One region of the Staphylococcus carnosus genome, then DNA from elsewhere that is predicted to be linked to it. Evidence: riboswitches for the same ligand, from Rfam matches in the RefSeq annotation. Region 1 holds a riboswitch; each other region holds the start of a gene.
What was found. A riboswitch is a leader RNA that binds a small molecule or an ion and turns the genes downstream of it on or off. The one in region 1 is predicted to bind S-adenosylmethionine.
Positions count from the first base shown of each region.

Region 1 (5,433 bases):
GATAGAAATTTCCAACAAGTAGCAAATCTTATTACTTTTACAGAATCAGCTGAGCCTGCACCAAAAGAGGATGATTCAAGCAGTGACAGCAAAAGCAGTTCATCAGACTCTGGAGAAAAAGTAACTCGTGCTAATGTGATAGATAAAGTAGAAGACTATGAAGGTCATAAATTAGATACAAGCACTTACACGTATAAAGAACCTGAACAAAAGAGTGATGGAAGTTGGGGCTTCTCATTTGTAGATAAGTCAGGCAAACTTGCAGGGTCTTACATCGTTCATTCAGATGGTTCAGTAGAAAAATTTGATGCTAAAGGACAACCTGAATAGGAGGACTTCAACAGATGAAAATGAAGTATTTGTTTGCTGCTTCTGCAACGTTAGCCCTCTTACTTTCAGGATGCGGGCACAGTGACAATAAATCATCAGACAGCAAAAAAGATAATAAACAAGAAGCAAAGCATAAGGATAATAAAACTTCTGAAAAACAAACCAATAAAGAAAGATTTTCAGAATAGAATAGTGAAAAAGATAATTCCGAATCAGAAAAAACATCTGATAATATCAAAAGCTTTAAACAACTCACTAACAAAGATAAGATTGCTTTAGCAATGTTTGCAGTGGGACATTCAAAGTATGCAAAAACAACCATTTCAGCAGAAGAATTATTAAACCATAGTTATGAGAAATTGGATAGTTTGAAAAAGGTACAAAAATCTATCCAAAATATTAAATTCCAAAGAACATTTGATGGACAAGTACCAGGACAGCCTTCTAATATGGATGTTTATGAGTCATATGAATCAAAAGGTAACTACCTTACGATGATGGCTATGACAGATTCACAAATCATTATCATGCCTGAGCAAGGAACAAATACGTACCAACAATTATTGGATTACGGTGCAATTTATAACCTTAAAGACTTGTATGAAAAATATAAGGATAATCCAAACTTTTCTAAAGTGGTAAATATGATTTCGGTTAGTGAAACGCCTGAAGTAGGAACAAGCAGCAAGTCTGATTCTTCTTCTGAAAGCAACGCTAAAGAAAGCACGAGTTCAAGTGGCACAGTAACACGTGCTAATGTGATTGATAAAGTGGAAGACTACGAAGGTCATAAATTAGATACAAGCACTTATACGTATAAAGAACCTGAACAAAAGAGTGATGGAAGTTGGGGCTTCTCATTCGTGGATAAGTCTGGCAACCTTGCAGGTTCGTATATCGTTAATTCCGACGGTTCAGTAGAAAAATTTGATTCTAAAGGACAACCGGAATAATATTTATAAAACTCTGCAGCTTATATGTTGTGGAGTTTTTTATGCTCCTTACTATAATTGAAAAATGTCAGAATTTTTAGTACAATGAGAGACGTTAATTATATTAATCAAACTTATCAAGAGAAGCAGAGGGAATTGGCCCTATGAAGCTTCAGCAACAGAAGGTTATTTAGACTGACCTCACTGTGCTTCATCCAACAAGTACAACTTGAAAGATAGGTGCATATACATAGTAGGCTATATGTTGCTTATACAGTGACATATAGCTTTTTTTGAAAAAAGTATGACGTATCTATCAAAATAAAAGGGGGAACTATGAATGGTGATGTCAAGAAGATTAGCTAAGATACCGGATAGTTATTTTGGAAAAACAATGGGAAGAAAAATTGAACATGGACCGCTTCCTCTCATCAACATGGCAGTAGGTATTCCAGATGGAGAAACACCTAAAGGAATTGTCGATGAATTTGCGGACGCTTTGAGACTTCCTGAAAACCAGAAATATGGCGCGTTCCATGGAAAAGAAACGTTCAAACAAGCAATTGTCGATTTTTATCAACGTCAATATGGCGTTGAATTAGATAAAGATGATGAAGTATGTATTTTATACGGCACTAAAAATGGTCTGGTAGGCTTACCGAACTGTATTGTTAATCCAGAAGATTATGTATTGCTGCCTGACCCTGGATATACAGATTATCTGGCTGGCGTTTTATTTGCGGATGCGCATCCCTATGCATTAGAGTTAGAACCTCCGAATTATCAGCCCGATTGGGATAAAGTGCCTGAGGATATCTTGAAACAAACGAAGCTCATCTATTTAACTTATCCGAATAACCCGACAGGCTCTACAGTAACACAAGAAGTGTTCGATGAAGCGATTCAAAAATTCAAAGGAACGCAAACTAAAATCGTACACGATTTTGCCTATGCTGCCTTTGGATTTGATCATAAAAACCCAAGTATTTTGCAATCAAAAGATGGAAAGGATGTAGCGATAGAAGTCTACTCGCTGTCTAAAGGATATAATATGTCAGGTTATCGTGTTGGTTTTGCATTGGGGAATAAAGATGTTATTCAAGCATTGAAGAAATATCATACACATCACCACGCTGGCATGTTCGGTGCATTACAAGATGCGGCTACTTTTGCTTTGAATAATTATGATGATTTTTTAGAACAACAAAGTGAAGTGTTCAGAAAACGTCGAGATCGCTTTACTGCTATTTTAGATGAAGGTGCTATTCCATATGAACCTATGACAGGTGGTATTTTCTTATGGTTAAAGACACCTGAAAGCTATACTGGAGAACAATTTGTGGAATTCCTATTACAAGATCAGTCAATATTAGTTGCCCCGGGTATTCCATTTGGCGATAATGGCAATCATTATGTACGTGTTTCTCTTGCGTTAGACGATGAACAATTAGATGAAGCAGCGAAGCGGTTGAAATCACTTAGCCCTATGTATAAAAAATAACTGTAAATTAATACCAAACAGAAACTACATTTTAGGCAGTTCAGCCACATATTATAATTCTAAGAAGTTACAAAAGATGCTATTATGCAGGTGTAATAAAAAACATTCAGACGTCCTGGTAAAGAAGACTGAGTGTAAAAATGTTAGGCGTATGGTCTGAGCCATATTCTACCTTAGGCTTATTGAAATAGTCGATTATGTTGGGTGCATAATCGACTATTATTTATTGTCTTTCTTTAACAATAAATAAGCAGCGACTGTTAAAGTTACTGTGTAAATCACTTTGAAAGTTACAAAAGCACAACGAAAAAAATGAGAGGTGAGACAACAAAAGTTGTTTCATCTCTCATTATTTTACTATATATAAATTTTAGGAATAATCTTCAAAAAAATAGAACACTGGATATACGGCTACAACACACACGGGGTGGTGGGAGGTGCTGCCATATATCCAGTGTCTTCTTTTTATAATTAGTAAAAGGAGTTAGGTTATTGCCGTTTATCGGGAAGTGGCAATAAATGAAATTCAGTATATATCCTTATCGGGTGAAGATATATACCAGATAATGAAAAGAATGTTCTTAATCGGGTTTAAGAACAATGGCGATTCATGCCCCAATTCCTGTGGACCCAGGGCATGTAGCCGATATGTTTATTTTAATCGTTTCACTCATAATGGCTGCAGTTTAATAGATGATCGCTTGTCCATTACTGCTTTTCTGGAGTGATTGCAAATGCACGGACAGGGAATCCAGGCGCATCTGCAGGTTTAGGGCTGATTGTATAAATCACTGCCCCTCTTTCAGGGAGTTGATCGAGATTTGTTAACAATTCGATTTGGAATGTATCTTGACCTAATACATAACGCTCTCCGATTAAGTCGCCGTGTTTTGCGACATCAACAGAAGCATCTGTATCAAAAGTTTCATGTCCTACTGATTTAACGCCGCGTTCTTCAAGTAAGAATTGTAATGCGTCTAATGCCCATCCAGGAGCGTGAGGATTGCCTTCAGCATCTTTATTCTCAAATTGTTCAACGTTCGGCCAGCGTTTTGACCAATCACTGCGGAACGCAACGAATGAATCGGGTTCGATGCGGCCGTGCTGGTCTTCCCATTCTAATAAATCTTGGCGTGTAAGGCGAAAATCAGGATTTTCCGCTACTTCTTTAGAGTAATCAAGCACGATAAGGGGCAATACAAGTTCTTTTAAATCGAGCTCATGTAAATAGCGTTTATGTTCCACAAAATGGATAGGTGCATCAATATGGGTGCCATATTGTGTCGCAACACTCCATCTTTGGACGAAAAACCCATCTTCAGGTACCGTACTGATTGTATCGATATATGCTTCTTCTAATGCGCTGAAATGTGGACTCTTTGAATCAAATGTATGCGTCAAATCGACCCATTTATTTTCTTTCAAAGCTTTCAGCTGATCCCATAAAGGATAACTCATCGTAAACACCTCGCTGCTACTGCAATTGTTGTTATTGTTAAAAATAATAAATACTTAAAAGAAAAGTGGTTTTTAAGAGATAAATCGGCGGGATAAATCTCAAGTTATTGAGTTGAGCAGCATGATTAGGGGAAGGAGAGACCTAATCATGTTACTGCCATACTCAATTTCTTTTGGCTTATGCTGTTTCTTGACCTTGTTCTTGACGTAATTTTTTAACTGCTGATACTAAGACAGATAATGCTTCTTTTACTTGATCTTCATTACGTGTTTTCAAGCCGCAATCTGGGTTTACCCAGAATAATGAACGGTCGATTTCTTTCAATCCGCGGTTAATTGCGACTGTGATTTCTTCTTCAGTCGGGATACGTGGACTGTGGATATCATATACACCTAATCCGATACCTAAATCATACGTAATATCCTCAAAGTCTTTAATTAAAGCACCATGGCTTCGAGACGTTTCGATTGAGATAACATCTGCATCTAAATCGTGGATAGTATGAATGATTTCGCCGAATTGAGAATAGCACATATGCGTATGGATTTGCGTAGCATCTGCCACTGATGATGTTGCTAATCTGAATGAACGCAATGCTTGTTTCAAGTACTCTTCATGATATTCTTTGCGAAGCGGCAAACCTTCACGTAATGCTGGTTCATCTACTTGGATAACTTTGATACCAGCATCTTCTAATGCTAATACTTCTTCATTAATCGCTAAAGCGATTTGATCTTGTACTTCTTGGCGTGGAATATCAACACGTTCAAATGACCAGTTTAAGATTGTAACTGGACCTGTCAGCATACCTTTTACTGGGTGGTCCGTTAAGCTTTGTGCATAAGCTGTTTCTTCCACTGTGATTGGTTTTGTCCATTTAACATCTCCGTAGATAACAGGCGGCTTAACAGCACGAGAACCATAAGATTGTACCCATCCGTATTTAGTAACTAAGAAGCCTTGCAATCTTTCACCAAAGAATTCAACCATGTCGTTACGCTCGAATTCACCATGTACAAAGACATCTAAGCTGATATCTTCTTGGATTTGAATCCAGCGTGCAATTTCATCACGTAAGAATTGGTTGTACTCTTCATCGCTGATACGATGATTTTTCCAATCTGCACGTTTCTTACGTACTTCTTTAGTTTGTGGGAATGAACCGATTGTTGTTGTTGGCAGCTCAGGTAATTTTAAGCGTGCATCTTGAA
Region 1 is NZ_UHCT01000001.1:2,558,925-2,564,357, reverse strand. Features, by position in the region: gene DYE31_RS12540 (hypothetical protein) at 1-330, shown strand, start outside; gene DYE31_RS12940 (hypothetical protein) at 345-518, shown strand; gene DYE31_RS12535 (hypothetical protein) at 612-1,283, shown strand; SAM riboswitch class I at 1,394-1,505, shown strand; gene DYE31_RS12530 (aminotransferase class I/II-fold pyridoxal phosphate-dependent enzyme) at 1,603-2,763, shown strand; gene DYE31_RS12525 (cyclase family protein) at 3,472-4,221, opposite strand; gene metE (5-methyltetrahydropteroyltriglutamate--homocysteine S-methyltransferase) at 4,400-5,433, opposite strand, start outside.

Region 2 (5,433 bases), 2.2 Mb from region 1:
CAGCATCTACGCAAACACCAGAAGGTAATACTGAAATCACATTTAGTGACGGCACAAAAGTAACTGTTCCGAAAGCCAAAGACGGTAAATCAATTACTGTTCAAAGTACAGCGCCAGATGCAGACGGCAACACAGTAGTAACGTTCTCAGATGGCAGCGCAATTACTATTCCTAAAGGCGCTAAAGGCGATGCAGGTAAAGATGGTATTGATGGTAAAGATGCTAAACCGTTAACAGTTACAAGCACTGAAAAAGATGCAGATGGCAATACAGTTATCCACTTCAGCGATGGCGGTACAGCTGTTATTTCTAAAGGAGATAAAGGAGCAGGTGGTCAATCGATTACTGTTCAAAATGTAGGACCGGATGCAGATGGCAATACAGAAGTCACATTCTCAGATGGCTCTAAAGTCACAATTCCAAAAGCTAAAGATGGTATCGATGGTAAATCTATCACTATTACAGGCAACGAAACATTACCTAGTGGAGATATTAAGGTCACATTCAGTGATGGACACGAAATTATTGTTCCTAAAGGAACAAAAGGTGATGCTGGAGACTCTGTAACAATTGTTAAAACAACTAAAGATCCAAATGGCAATACAGTGGTTTCATTCAGCGATGGAAGCAGCGTTACAATTCCTAAAGGAGACAAAGGTGATAAAGGTGATGATGGTACTTCTGTAACTATTACAGGAACTGAAGTACAACTTGACGGCTCTACAAAAGTCACATTCTCAGATGGTCGTGAAATTAATATTCCTAAAGGTAAAGATGGCAAATCTGTGACAATCACTAAAGCTGAACCAGATGCAGATGGCAATACAGTTATTGACTTCAGTGATGGTTCTAAAGTGACTGTACCAAAAGGTAAAGATGGCAAATCAATCACGGTACCAAAAGGCCAAGATGGCAGATCTGTTTCAGTGAAAGGTTCTCATCTAGATAAAGACGGCAACACTGTTGTTGAATTTACTGACGGTAATGTTATCACTGTCTTAAAAGGACGAGATGGCAAAGATGGTGTTGATGGCAAATCGATTACAGTAACAGGACAAAAAGTAGATCCGAATGGTAATACTATTGTTGTATTCAGTGATGGCCGCGAAATTACAATTCCAAAAGGAAAAGATGGTATATCTGTAACTGTGAAAAATTCACATCCAGATAAAGATGGTAACACAATCGTTGAATTCAGTGACGGTAATACAATTACAGTCTTGAAAGGCCAAGATGGACGTGATGGTCTAAACGGTAGAGATGGAAGAGATGCTCAACCATATACACCTGTTATTATTGTTAATAACTATATTGACGCTTATAATACGCACGTTGTTTGTTTGAGTGATGGACGTAAAATTGAAATTCCATGTTGTCCGAATGGTCAGCCTGTTATTATTGTAGGTTATTACTACGACACTGTTGGAAATATTGTTTTACAATGTGGCGATAATTCACGTGTAATTGTTCCATGTCAAAAATCAATACAACCATCAGTATCTATTCCGATGATTCCATTGGTACCAGCACAACCAAGTGTACCAGTGCAACCAAGTGTACCAGCACAACCAAGTGTGCCAGCACAACCGAGTGTACCAGTACAACCGAGTGTACCAGTGCAACCAAGTGTTCCTGTAGATCCGAATGGTCAGATTGAAACACCAAACATACCTGGTCCGCAAACACCGAAAGAACCTACTCAACCAGGAGGCTATACACCATTTGTCCCTAATAATTCAGGTGATCAATTTGTGCCAGAACAGCCGAATACTGATACAAAAGTGCCTTCAGTAGAAAAAGATAATAACGAAGGTAATCATGTAACAGATGAGAATAGAGGTTACACAACTAGAAAAACAAATACAGATATTAAAGTTGAAAAGGCTAATAAAACAAAATCAGCTCAACCTCAACAAAAAGTGAAAGCATTGCCGAATACAGGTAGCGATAATACAGCACCGATGTTGTATGGTACTATCTTTGCAGGTTTAGGAACAGCAATGGTATTTGGTATGAAACGTCGTAAAAATAAAAATTAAATATATGTTTTAATTTTGAGAATCAGGCTTTAATGCCTGGTTCTTTTTTTATGATGAATACTGTTAATTCAAATTATAGTGTATATATTGTTGTTGCGATTTCTTGACGTAACTGACGTTATATTCGGTTTATATATTGTTTGATCAATTGATACTATCTAAATATATAAACGAAACCATGCATTTATTAAAGCCATGAAAGTGAGTTATATCATATGATAAAGTGAACATAGAATATACAAAGGAGCGAAGATGAATGAAAGTATCCGGAGAGGTCAGATTTACGATTACATTGATATTAGTATTTGGAATAGGCTTTATAATACAAAATTTCTTTACTACGAATAATTGGGTAACTTTTCTAATTAAGCTTGTTATCAACGTAATAGTAGCTTTAGTTTTAACAGTATTAATCAATTTTATTTTTGAAAAGATAGAGAAAAACAAAACTGGTAAATGAACTGTTTTTAAGCATTTTTATCATTGATTTGAATACTTGCAAACGCTTACTGCTGTAGTGTTTAGAATAAAGTTGAAATTAACAATTTTCTAAAAATTAATGTTGACTTTTTCACTCAGTAATGTAATATATGGAATATAAATAAATGAATTGAATACATAAACTCTTATCCAGAGAGGTGGAGGGACAGGCCCTACGAAACCTCGGCAGCAGGATCAGTTATAAATGATTACTGTGCCAATTCCTACAGCGGAGCTGTAAAGATGAGACGAGCCGATATATTATTCCGAGGACTTGTTTCATTGTCCCCGGAATTTTTATTTTTCAAAATAAAAATCTAAATAGAGGCAAAATTCATTTATTTCAAATTATCAGAGGGGGCTATTCAATGATTGAGTTCAAGGATGTCACTAAAACATTCCATAAGCGCTCAACAGAAATTCAAGCTTTGAAAGATGTCAGTTTTACTGTAGAACGTCAAGAAATCTATGGTGTCATCGGCTATAGTGGTGCCGGTAAAAGTACATTAATCAGAATGGTAAATAAGCTTGAAGATGTAACGTCTGGAGAAGTTATTGTCGATGGACATCGTATAGATCAATATAGCAAGAAATCATTACGCAAAGTCAAAAAGAATATTGGCATGATATTCCAACACTTCAATTTATTAAACTCAAAAACAGTATTCAGTAATGTGGCAATGCCATTAATTCTTGAAGGCAAAGACAAAAAATACATAAAAGAGAAAGTAGAGGAAATGCTTGATTTCGTTGGTCTTGGAGATAAAGGAACACAATATCCGAATGAACTTTCAGGTGGTCAAAAACAAAGAGTGGCGATTGCACGAGCACTTGTAACAGATCCTAAAATTTTGTTGTGTGATGAAGCAACGAGTGCATTAGACCCAGCAACAACTGATTCTATCTTGCAGCTTTTAAAACGCGTTAATGAAACATTTGAAGTTACAATTTTATTAATTACACATGAAATGAGTGTTATTCAAAAAATTTGTGACAAGGTTGCTGTAATGGAACAGGGTCGAGTTATCGAAAAAGGCACTGTGCTAGACGTGTTCAGCCATCCGAAAACTAAAACGGCTAAGAACTTTGTTTCTACTGTCATCAGTACTGATATCAGTGACAAGATGATACATCAGTTACCGACAGATGAAAATTATCAAGATGTGAAAGTTTATATGGAAGGTTCTCAATTAGGTTTATCAGTTATCCAGACATTGATTAAAACATTCAATTTAGATGTTAATGTGATTTATGCTTCTATGTCTGATATTCAAGATACTTCAGTGGGATATCTGACATTACGTATTAAAGGTTCTGATGAAGAGAAACAGCATGCATATGATTACTTGAAACAACATCACATCGAATATGAGGAGGTTGGATAATATGCTAGGTTCATCATTAGATTCATCTCAATTATGGGAAGCACTTTATCAAACGTTATTGATGGTTTCGATTTCATTAGTAATCGGTGCATTAATCGGAATTCCATTAGGCATTCTGCTTGTTGTTACAAAGAAAAATGGAATTTGGGAAAATGTTGCAGTTTACCATATCTTGAACCCGATTATTAATATCTTCCGTTCTATTCCATTCATTATTTTGTTAATTGCGATTGTGCCATTCACAAAATTGATTGTAGGAACATCAATCGGGACAGCAGCAGCTATCGTACCATTAACAGTATATGTTGCACCTTATATTGCACGTTTGGTTGAAAACTCTTTGTTAGAAGTAGATTCAGGTGTAATTGAGGCGGCACATGCAATGGGCGCTTCACCTTTCCAAATTATTCGTTACTTTTTAATGCCAGAAGCTTTGGGCTCTTTAATCTTAGCGATTACAACTGCGATTATTGGTTTAATCGGTTCAACAGCAATGGCAGGTGCAGTAGGTGGCGGTGGTATTGGTGACTTGGCATTAGCATATGGTTATCAACGTTTTGATACTATCGTCATTGTGATTACAGTAGTTATCTTAGTGATTATGGTTCAGCTGATTCAATCTCTCGGGAATGTCTTAGCTAAGAAAATTCGCAGAAATTAATCAAACAAAGGGGTATTTAGGATATGAAAAAATTATTAGTATTATTAATGGCATTAGTCGTTGTACTTGCTGCATGTGGCGGCAATAAAAAAGATGACAAGACAGTGACAGTAGGGGTAGCATCAGATGATACGAAAGTATGGGATAAAGTAAAAGAACTTGCGAAAAAAGATGGAATCAACGTTGAAATCAAGAAGTTCTCTGATTACAACGTACCGAACAAGGCGCTAAATGATGGGGATATCGACATGAACGCATTCCAACACTTCGCATTCTTACATGAATATGAAAAAGCAAACAAAGGTACACATATCACACCAATCCGCACAACAGTTTTTGCACCATTGGGTATTTATTCTAAGAAAATCAAAGATATTAAAGATTTGAAAAAAGGTGCAAAAGTTGTTATTCCTAATGACGTTTCTAACCAAGCACGTGCATTGAAATTATTAGAAAGTGCTGGTTATATCAAACTTTCTAAAGACTTTGGTTTAAAAGGCAGTAAAAAAGATATCGTTGAAAACAAAAAAGATCTAGATATTAAAGCAGTTGATGCACAACAAACAGCACGTTCTTTAGATGATGTTGATATCGCAGTTATTAATAACGGTGTTGCATCAAAATCAGGATTAGATCCTAAAAAAGACCCGATCTTCTTAGAAAAAGATAATACAAATACTTCTAAACCTTACATCAACATCATTGCAGTTAATGATAAAGACAAAGACAACAAAACATATAAAAAAGTTGCTGAATTGTATCATTCTAAAGAAGCAAGAAAAGCATTAAAAGAAGACACTAAAGACGGCGAAAAAATCGTTGACTTATCACAAAAAGAAATTAAAGAGATTACAGATAGCTTGAAATA
Region 2 is NZ_UHCT01000001.1:338,328-343,760, forward strand. Features, by position in the region: gene DYE31_RS01400 (YSIRK-type signal peptide-containing protein) at 1-2,039, shown strand, start outside; SAM riboswitch class I at 2,663-2,769, shown strand; gene DYE31_RS01410 (methionine ABC transporter ATP-binding protein) at 2,888-3,904, shown strand; gene DYE31_RS01415 (methionine ABC transporter permease) at 3,906-4,565, shown strand; gene gmpC (dipeptide ABC transporter glycylmethionine-binding lipoprotein) at 4,589-5,433, shown strand, end outside.
Region 2: it holds a riboswitch for S-adenosylmethionine, as region 1 does, so the genes downstream of both, DYE31_RS01410 (methionine ABC transporter ATP-binding protein) here and DYE31_RS12530 (aminotransferase class I/II-fold pyridoxal phosphate-dependent enzyme) in region 1, are expected to answer to the same signal.

Region 3 (5,433 bases), 350 kb from region 1:
CGATAATGGCTAAAAATATTCCTAGGTAGACTGTCATTTTACCATTCGCACTCCTTTAATTAAAATCAAGAATAGAAATTGAAGTACTGTCATCAAAAAGATAAAGAATACACCTCTAGAATCAAGCAAAGTCATCACATCACGGAAGATGGAAAAAGGTTGGTTGACTAAATAGACTGTGTGCAAGCGTAAAAACCGGCCCATGAATATGCCTAAACTATTTGTGAAAACCAAGATAATTACAATGAGGTAATTAAACACAGGTTTATCTGTTAAATGCAGTAGTTTCATATTGATAAGTGCATATAAATAAAGTGCAAACAAGACGCCTGACACTAAGAATGTAAAATACATCCATTCCGTTGGACGTGCACCATGATAAATATCGAAACCAAATTGATTGAGATGAATGAGATCTGTAACCATATAGAATGTATTTGGAAGTATTAATATAAAGATTACAGCGAAGACAATAAATAATGGCCATTCAAATTTTCTTTTAGGTACAAATAATGGAAGTAGTAGTACTAATTCAAAAGGTATATATGCTAAAAAGAGATTAAGTGCCATAAAATTATAGAAATGATTTAAAGGTAAAGTTAATAATAGTAATAGCACAAAGAGTATTCTAGCAATATAACGTGATTGCATAATTGATGCCTTCTTTCTTTCTTCTCTCGTAATGATAATTTTAATTTATATCAATCGTATTTTTGTTTAAATCAGTCAGACTTATTTGTTTATGTTACAGAGTTTTGAACGTGATATCAATTTAAAAGGGCAATAGCATCCTAACTAAATTGTGATATAAAAGGGATGAATTTTGTGTTTTCATTTAGGGAATAATAATAAGAATTGCAATATTGCTATAAAATGTATCTATTGAGCGTTAGGCAGTCCATGGTGTATAATGGGTAGTCATAAAAATTTAGGTGCAAATAAGCAATAAAGGAGGACATCATGAGTAAGCAATTAATCACATTATATTTTAATATATTTCTTGTTTTCTTAGGGATTGGATTAGTTGTACCTGTATTACCGGTATACTTAAAAGATCTTGGTTTAAATGGAAGTGATTTAGGAATTCTTGTTGCGGCCTTTGCATTGGCGCAGATGGTTATTTCACCATTTGGCGGTAACTTAGCAGATAAATTAGGTAAAAAATTAATTATTTGTATTGGCCTCGTTCTTTTCTCAGTTTCTGAGTTTATTTTTGCGATGAGCAGCAGTTATACTTTATTAATTATTTCAAGAATTATCGGCGGTTTCAGTGCAGGTATGGTAATGCCGGGTGTTACAGGGATGATTGCAGATATTTCTCCTGCTAAAGATAAAGCGAAAAACTTTGGATATATGTCGGCCATAATCAACTCTGGATTTATATTAGGTCCTGGACTTGGCGGATTTATGGCAGAGTTTTCACATCGCTTACCATTCTATTTCGCAGGAACTTTAGGTATTGCAGCTTTCATCTGTTCTATTTTCTTTATACATGGCGCGAAACGTCAAACAACAGATGGTTTTACTCAAATAGAGCCGCAAGAATTAGCCAAAATTAATATTAAGGCTTTTATTACGCCAGTGATCATTACTTTTGTATTAGCTTTTGGTCTTTCAGCTTTTGAAACATTATTCCCGCTTTATACAGCAGATAAAGCGCACTATACGCCTAAGGATATTTCAATTTCAATTACAGGCGGCGGTATTTTAGGTGCAGTTTTCCAAATCTTTTTATTTGATAAATTTATGAAATACTTTAAAGAGTTGACATTCATTCAATTTGCATTATTTTATTCGGCTTTAGTCTTATTCTTTTTAATTATTGCGCATAGCTATTGGTCAATAATGCTTATCAGCTTTATCGTATTTATTGGTTTTGACATGATTCGTCCAGCAGTTACCAACTATTTTTCAAATATTGCAGGAGATCGCCAAGGTTTAGCGGGTGGATTGAACTCGACTTTTACCAGTATGGGTAACTTTATTGGTCCTTTAGTTGCGGGTGTCTTGTATGATTTTGATTTTGAATTTCCGTTGTATATGTCGATTGCTGTCATGTTATTAGGAATATTTATTATATTTGTTGAGAAAACAATTAGAAGTAAAAAACAAACTCAAGAAGGTTGAATATAAGGTGTGAAACATTAAATGTTTCAGCCTTATTATCTGTTGTTATTTTTCAGAAAAATTAAAAATCTAATTGACGGTATTAATTGATAATGATAGGATAAAAATAATTCAATTAATCAAACTCTTATCCAGAGCGGCGGAGGGATGTGCCCGACGAAGCCCAGCAACCATCGTATAACGAAAAGGTGCTAATTCACATTAAGCAAAAGAAGCTTATGAAGATGAGAGAAAGTAATTAAGACTTTCTCTTTTAAAGGGGGAAGTCTTTTTTCATCGTGATGTAAGATTTGATTAATTTGGAGAACTCTTACATAGGATGGTGTCCATTGACATGAAAAAATTAATAAGCGTATTAACTTTAGTAGTCATCGCATTCGCACTTGCAGCTTGCGGTCAAAGTAAAAGTGCAGAGAATAAGAAAATTACTGTAGCAGCCTCGCCAGCGCCTCACGGTGAAGTATTAGAACATGCGAAAGAAGAAATGAAGAAAAAAGGGTACGACTTAGAAATCAAAGTCGTCAATGATTATAAAGTGCCTAATAAATTGTTGGATAAAGGCGATGTAGATGCTAACTTATTCCAGCACGTACCTTATTTAAATGCAGAGAAAAAGTCTCATGGATACAAAATTGAAGAAGTAGGCAAAGTCTTTACGACACCAATGGGCGTATATAGTAAAAAATATAAAAATATTAAAGATATCCCTGAAGGTTCTACAATTTATGTTTCAAACAACCCAGCTGAAGAAGGTCGTTTCTTATCTTTCTTTGTTAATGAAGGGTTAGTGAAAATTAAAAAAGGTGTCAAAATTGAAGATGCTAAATTTGATGACATTGTAGAAAATAAAAAGCATCTGAAATTCAATAATCAGCAAGGTGCAGAATTCTTACCTAAAACGTATAAAAGCGGAGAAGGTGCAGCTGTGATTATGAATTCCAACTATGCAATGGACAATGGTTTGAAACCTTCTAAAGATGCGATTGTGATGGAAGATAAATCATCACCATTTGCGAATATCCTTGCGGTAAAAGAAGGGCATAAAAACGATAAGAAATTCCAAGAATTAATTAAAGTTTTGCAATCTAAAGATATGAAGCACTTCATTGAGAAAAAATATGGAAAAGATGTTGTTCCATATGAAGCAAAATAACTGACAACTGGAGGTAATCAAATGACAAAATTAGGAATTATCGGGACAGGACGTGTAGGAAGCCAAGTATTAACGGATGCACAATATTTAGGAATCTTTTCAGAAATTGTCCTGATAGACACAAATGAAGACTTGGCGAAAGGTGAAGCACTTGATCATCGCCATTTGCAAGGCCTTGGGCATACACATCATGTCAATATTTATAGCGGGACGTATCAAGATTTATCAGATGCTGATATCGTAATCGTATCGGCGAGCGCACCTTCTACACCAGAGATGGCAGATCGAACGTTGTTGACACGTGCTAATAGTTTAATCGTGCATTCAGTTTTTCAAAAATTATCTGAGGTTACCCAAGAAGCGGTCGCTATTTTGATTTCAAATCCAGTAGATGCTATGACGTTGATTGCGCAAGAAGCGGGTTACCCAGCACATAAAGTCATTGGAACGGGTACTAATTTAGAATCCTCGCGTTTTCGTACTTTGATTGCAGATCATTATCAAGTTGATCCAAAAAATGTTGAAGCATTTGTATTAGGTGAACACGGTTCGCATGCAGTGCCGATTTGGAGTCGAGTGCGTATTGCTGGTATTGAGCTTCCTGAATTTGAAACATTAACAGGAAGTACACCAATTGATAAAAAAGCAGTTTCCAAACGAATCGATGAAGTCGCTTTTGAAGTATTCAAGAAGAAAGGTTGGACAAATTCAGCAATTTCCAGATCAGCTGTACAGTTGGCACAAGCCATTTTATTGGATGAACATCCTATCGAACCCGTCAGTGCTTCTGTGAATGGAGAATATGAATTGACTGGAGGAGCACTCAGCTTGTTATCTTTAATAGATAGAAACGGTATTGTAAAACGCCTGCCGATTTCTCTTAATTCTGATGAACTCCAACAACTTAAAGATGCGCATATATTCATTACAGAAGCTGTAGCACAGGCACATAAAGAGATTGAAAACATATCTTAAACAACAAACTTATAAGCTTTGTTGAAAGTTTGTAACATAACTGAATTAAAAATGAATCAAGAAATACGTACTTTACTTTAATAATGGTGAAGTACGTATTTTATTTTGAGAAAAAAGCTTAAACATCAACGATGAAAACAGTTACATAAAAAAGGAGTGTCACCTTTTCAAAAGTATCTTTTGTGTTACATTTATTACGTATATTACATTTGGTTTAAATAGCATACTACATAAAGATTTGGCATAATTTCTGTGTTAATATTGTAAACACAATGATAGAACTATGAGGGAAGTAGAATGAAAACAGTAATTTTATGGATTTATGTTGGGATTCTGACTTGTTGTCTGGTTTTTCTACTTGTCTTAGTATCTAATGAATCTGAACTTGCTAAGTTCCAAAACAGCGTATCAACATTTATGCAGGGGGAACAAGTTTCTTCAAATGATACAAAAGATAATGGAGCACCGCCGACTTATAGTGCGGTTGCTGGAAATGACATCAGTCATCAGACACAATCAGAAAGTAAGCAACATACTGAAAAACAAAATGCAGACAAGACATTTGTAATCTCACTTACATCTGTCAACTTGAAAATGAGTCACTATTTATTGGAAGACCTTACGTCACAAGGTGCCCAGGACACAAGACTTCGCTAAGTGCGAATGTTTACATAATGTCAGGCGCCTTGTTTTTTTGTCCAAAATATTACTAATGTAAGGTGAGTATCTTTTAAAGGACTTAAAATGCTATATTTGTGGTGTGAGGTGAAAGATATGAAACAAAAGAAAACGAATGCAATGCGTATACTTGAAAATGAAGGTATCAAATATGATGTCCGCACTTTTAAAATGGGAAAAGAACATATAGAAGGTCAAGAAGTAGCTGAATTGATAGGTGCTTCTCCAGAACAAGTATTTAAAACGCTGCTTTTTATTAATAATAATCACGATCCTTACGTGTTTGTTATTCCAGTTGAAGGTAACTTAAATATGAAACATGCAGCACAAGCAGTAGGAGAAAAGAAATTACATCTATTACCTCTACAAGAACTTACAAAAGTAACTGGGTATATACGAGGCGGCTGTTCGCCTGTAGGAATGAAACATTTATACCCAACTGTAATTGATGCGTCTGCTGAGCAACAGGAGACTATTTTTGTCAGTGCAGGGCACCGTGG
Region 3 is NZ_UHCT01000001.1:2,213,615-2,219,047, reverse strand. Features, by position in the region: gene DYE31_RS10790 (hypothetical protein) at 1-37, opposite strand, end outside; gene DYE31_RS10785 (DUF1361 domain-containing protein) at 34-651, opposite strand; gene norA (multidrug efflux MFS transporter NorA) at 961-2,127, shown strand; SAM riboswitch class I at 2,252-2,358, shown strand; gene DYE31_RS10775 (MetQ/NlpA family ABC transporter substrate-binding protein) at 2,462-3,280, shown strand; gene DYE31_RS10770 (lactate/malate family dehydrogenase) at 3,302-4,255, shown strand; gene DYE31_RS10765 (hypothetical protein) at 4,553-4,912, shown strand; gene ybaK (Cys-tRNA(Pro) deacylase) at 5,030-5,433, shown strand, end outside.
Region 3: it holds a riboswitch for S-adenosylmethionine, as region 1 does, so the genes downstream of both, DYE31_RS10775 (MetQ/NlpA family ABC transporter substrate-binding protein) here and DYE31_RS12530 (aminotransferase class I/II-fold pyridoxal phosphate-dependent enzyme) in region 1, are expected to answer to the same signal.

Region 4 (5,433 bases), 1.0 Mb from region 1:
TTAGGATTAATTCTCTTTTATTTATTTAATCCGATTATCAACCTTATGGAGCGCTATCGGATTCCAAGATTATGGGGAATCATTATCTTATATTGTGTCGCTGTAGCAGTCATTGCATTGATTGTGAATTTATTAATCCCGGTTATCGGCGGCCAAATTAAAACTTTCAGTCATCACGTGCCTCGTTATGTTAATAAATTCAATGATATTGTTGATCGCGTGACGAGCATGTCGAGAGGTACAGGATTCTCAAGTTTTTATAGTCAGATTCAAGACCAATTAGATAAATTTGCGAAAAAAGTACCAGGTATGGTTTCAGATTATTTTGATGGCTTCGGAACAAAAGTGATGTCGTTTGCGGAAGCGGTTGTGAATGTCGGTGTTGTATTAGTTACTACACCATTTGTATTATTCTTCTTTTTAAAAGATGGTCATCACTTTAAAGAAACGGCAATTAAAGTTGTACCGCCGAAATTCCGTCAAGACTTTCATGAAGTCATTGAAAGTATGAGCTTGCAAGTCGGTTCTTACATTCAAGGTCAAATGTTTGTTTCACTGTGTATCGGTGTTCTGCTTTTCATCGGTTATTCCATTATCGGATTAGATTACAGTTTAGTACTTGCATGTATCGCAGCGGTAACAAGTGTAGTGCCTTATTTAGGACCTACTATTGCGATTTCACCAGCGATTGTCATGGCATTGATTACATCACCGATTATGCTATTGAAATTACTGATTGTGTGGACACTGGTGCAATTCTTTGAAGGTCACTTTATTTCACCTAATGTCATGGGTAAAACATTAAAAGTACACCCGCTAACAATTATTTTCGTACTTTTATGTGCTGGAAATTTATTAGGTATTGTCGGCGTTATCTTAGCAATTCCAGGTTATGCAGTCTTAAAAGTGTTAGTGATGCACCTCTTTGATATCTTCAAACGTCGTTATAACCGTTATTATGGCCAAGATTCAGAGCCTTATGAAGTATCAAGCGAAGAATGGAAAGATAACCCTAACAACGAAGTACGTTAATACAGGCACTCAAACAGGCAATGACACTTTTGTTAGGTGTGATTGCCTGTTTTTAAATTTTTAAAGTTTTAGGAATGTGGTATATTGCTATTAAGTAGTTTAGAATTATTTGTTAACAATTAAATCAAATAATTAACTTTTAATAAAAAAACAAACAAGAATTGAGTGAAAAAATGTCAAAAGAATTAAAAAGTCGTCTCCTGACAATCGCAAAAGTTGTTTTTGCGACCGTGTTATTCATTATTGTGGCCTCGATTTTATACAGAGAGATTTCTAATGTGGATTTCAAAAAGGCCTTTATTCTTTTTGAAAAATTAAATAGAGCAGAATTGACAGGTGTATTTGCATTAGGCGGTGCTTCTATCTTATTGCTCAGCTTTTATGACTTGATTATGGTACGTACCTTGAAATTGAAAATTTCAATAGGGAAGATATTCAGAATCAGTTACATTATTAATGCGCTGAACTCTATTGTCGGTTTCGGCGGTTTCATCGGTGCAGGTATGCGTTTTGCAATGTATAAAAATTACACCAAAGATACTAAAACACTGATGCACTATATTTCATTAGTTTTATTATCTATGCTGACAGGATTAAGTTTTTTATCCATCCTAGTAGTGACCCATATCTTTAATGCCTCGCATCTTTTAGATAAATATCAAGTCGTACATATTATGATGTATATCGTGGCATTATTCTTACCGGTTTTTATTATTTTTACGGTGAAAAAACCAGTACAAAAAAACCATCGTTTAACGGGTGTTTATTTAACGTTAGTATCAGCAGTTGAATGGATTGCAGCAAGTACTGTATTGTACTTCTCTTTACGTGTTGTACATTTAGATGTGCCTTATACATCTGTAATCGGTATCTTTATCATCGCTGCGATTGCAGGTCTGATCAGTTTTATTCCAGGTGGATTCGGTGCATTTGATGTTGTTATTTTAGTAGGTCTGAAACATTTAGGCTTACCTGAAGAAAAAGTACTTTTAGGACTTTTAATGTATCGTTTTGCCTATTACTTTATCCCGCTGTTAATTTCAATGATATTATCCATCTTTGAATTCGGGACATCTGCAAGACGTTATATTGAACAATCTCGTTATTACACGCCGGCTAAAGAAGTCACATCGTTTTTATTCTCTTATCAAAAAACAGTATTCTCTAAAATACCGTCATTATCTTTAGGTATCTTAGTCGCGTTGACGAGTTTGATGTTCTTATTGAATAACGTGTCGATTATATACGATGGTTTATATGATCCTAACCATATGTTTTACTACATTATCGTAACGATTCATACGAGCGCTTGTTTAATACTGATGCTGAATGTACGCGGTATTTTCCAACAAAGCCGACGTGCCATTTTATTTGCGCTTGTTGCGATTATTTTAATTTTCGGTATTACGCTTTATCTGAATACATCAATATTGCTGATGTTTTGGCTTGTTGTTTTATTCGCATTACTGGTTTACTCATTCAATAAAACAACAATTTTGAAACGCCCATTGCGCATGCGTCACATTGTGGCGATGTTTGTTGTCAGTGCGTTGATGCTGATTTTAAACCACTATGTTATTAAATTTGTATTGAATGCCTTAGATGCATATAAAATTGAGTTAGATACCTCTTTATTACGTTATTATTTATGGATGACTGCTATTGTGATTTTTATCATCGTCGCATTCATTGTATGGTTATTTGAACAAGCTTACTCTAAAGCACGACCAAAACCAGATTTTGAACGCTGTTCAGAAATTATCGAGCAATTCGGCGGCAACTATTTAAGCCACTTGATACACAGCGGAGATAAAGATGTCTTTATGGATGAGTCAAAAGAAGCGTTTGTAATGTATCGTTATAAATCCAATACACTGGTTGTATTAGGAGATCCTATCGGTAATCCAGCACGCTTCAATCATTTATTAGAATCGCTTTACGATTATGCGCTTACTATGGGTTATGAAATTATTTTCTATCAAGCAAGCGATCGTTACATGCCTTTATATCATGATTTCGGCAATCAGTTCTTTAAATTAGGTGAAGAAGCGGTTATTGATTTGACTACTTTTACGACTTCAGGTAAAAAACGCAGAGGCTTCAGAGCCACTTTAAATAAAATTGCAGATCAAGAAATCGAATTTGAAATTATTGATCCGCCGTTTTCAAAAGAGTTGTTTGCGCAGCTTAAACATGTCAGTGATGCATGGTTGGATGGCAAAAATGAAATGCATTTTTCTGTCGGTCAATTTACAGAAAGTTATATCTCAAAAGCACCTGTCGGTATTTTGAAAGAAAAAGACGGTAAAATTATCGCTTTTTGCAGTTTAATGCCGACGCATTATAATGATTCTATTTCAGTGGATTTAATCCGCTGGCTGCCGGATGTTGATTTACCGTTAATGGATGGTTTGTATTTGCACATGCTGTTATGGGGGCAAGAACATGATTATAAAGCTTTCAACATGGGTATGGCGACACTTTCTAATGTGGGACAAACTGAATTTTCATATTTGAATGAACGTATCGCAGGCCGTATTTTTGAACACTTTAATAATTTATACCGCTTCCGCGGCTTAAGACAGTATAAAGAAAAATTTAAACCACATTGGGAACCGAGATACTTAGTGTATTCAAGACATAGTTCACTTGGACAGAATATGATTAAAGTACTTCGTGTTATCCGCTCTAAAAATTAGTAATATTATCAACCTGATTGTCTGGATTAAGGCAATCAGGTTTTTTGTGATTAAAACACTTTGTTTAACAACTTTTTAAAGTAGCGTAAGGGAATGTAAAAAATTATCTGATTTTCAGAAAAACGAGAATAGTCTGTTGACAATGGGTGAGATTAGTTTTATACTCTGAATTAAATTAAATAAAACTTATCCAGAATGGTGGAGGGACTGGCCCGACGATACCAGGCAACCTATTTAAGTTAGGTGCTAATTCCAGCAGGTGAAGACCTGAAAGATAAGAGATCTTTAAGTCTATCTTTTCAGGTAGGCTATTTTTTTATGTTAAATAAGGAGGAAATGGAACATGACAAACGATTTTAAATTTGAGACATTACAATTACACGCAGGGCAAGAGGTGGATTCGGCTTCGCATTCAAGAGCAGTACCAATTTACCAAACGACATCATTCACATTTGACGACACACAACACGCAGCAGATTTATTTGGTTTGAATGCACTCGGTAATATCTACTCTCGTTTAACTAACCCGACTGTAGCAGTATTTGAAACACGTGTAGCTGAATTAGAAGGCGGTTCTGCAGGGGTAGCAGTATCTTCAGGTATGGCAGCGATTACGTATGCGGTACAAACCGTTGCTGAAGCAGGAGACCATATTGTAGCGAGCTCTACATTATATGGCGGTACGTATACTTTATTCAACCATACATTGCCGAAATACGGTATCGATGTTTCTATTGTCGACAGCAAGAATTTGGACGAAGTAAAAAATGCGATTAAAGACAATACAAAAGCGATTTATATTGAAACAATCGGCAACCCTGAAGGTAATGTAGAAGATGTAGAAGCGTTGGCAGAAATTGCGCGTGAAGCAGGTATCCCGTTAATCGTAGATAATACATTTGCTTCTCCGTACTTATTCAGACCGATTGAACATGGTGCGAATATTGTAGTGCACTCTGCAACTAAGTTTATTGGCGGTCATGGTACTTCTATGGGCGGTGTGGTTGTAGATGGAGGCAACTTCGATTGGAAACAAAATGATAAATTCCCTGGATTGACAGAACCAGATCCTTCTTATCATGATTTAGTATTTGCAGATGCATTTGGTGAAGCGGCATTAGCATTTAAAATCAGAACAACATTATTACGTGATACAGGGGCTTGTTTATCTCCATTGAATGCTTTCTTATTACTTCAAGGTTTAGAAACATTGTCTTTAAGAATGGAACGTCATGTTGAAAATGCTGAAAAAGTAGCTGAGTTCTTGAATAATCATGAAAAAGTAGAGTGGGTGAAATATGCAGGTTTGCCTACAAGCGAGTATTATGATTTAAAAGAAAAATACTTACCTAAAGGTGCATGTTCTATTTTCACTTTCGGTGTCAAAGGCGGTTATGATGCAGGTATCAAATTTATCGAGTCCTTAGAATTGTTCTCATTGCTTGCGAATGTGGGGGATGCTAAATCATTAGTGATTCATCCGGCTTCTACAACGCATGCTCAATTAACGCCTGAAGAACAATTGTCTGCAGGTATTACACCTGAAACAATTCGTATTTCTGTAGGACTTGAACATATTGATGATATCCTTAATGACTTAGAAAAAGGATTAGACGCGATTTAATATGCTGTTTACCAATGGAATTCCTATTCTGCCTGCATTGAAAGCAGAGCACATTGCTTTTTCAGATAAACGGATGAA
Region 4 is NZ_UHCT01000001.1:1,544,020-1,549,452, reverse strand. Features, by position in the region: gene DYE31_RS07480 (AI-2E family transporter) at 1-1,032, shown strand, start outside; gene mprF (bifunctional lysylphosphatidylglycerol flippase/synthetase MprF) at 1,206-3,731, shown strand; SAM riboswitch class I at 3,915-4,012, shown strand; gene DYE31_RS07470 (O-acetylhomoserine aminocarboxypropyltransferase/cysteine synthase family protein) at 4,075-5,355, shown strand; gene DYE31_RS07465 (homoserine O-acetyltransferase/O-succinyltransferase family protein) at 5,357-5,433, shown strand, end outside.
Region 4: it holds a riboswitch for S-adenosylmethionine, as region 1 does, so the genes downstream of both, DYE31_RS07470 (O-acetylhomoserine aminocarboxypropyltransferase/cysteine synthase family protein) here and DYE31_RS12530 (aminotransferase class I/II-fold pyridoxal phosphate-dependent enzyme) in region 1, are expected to answer to the same signal.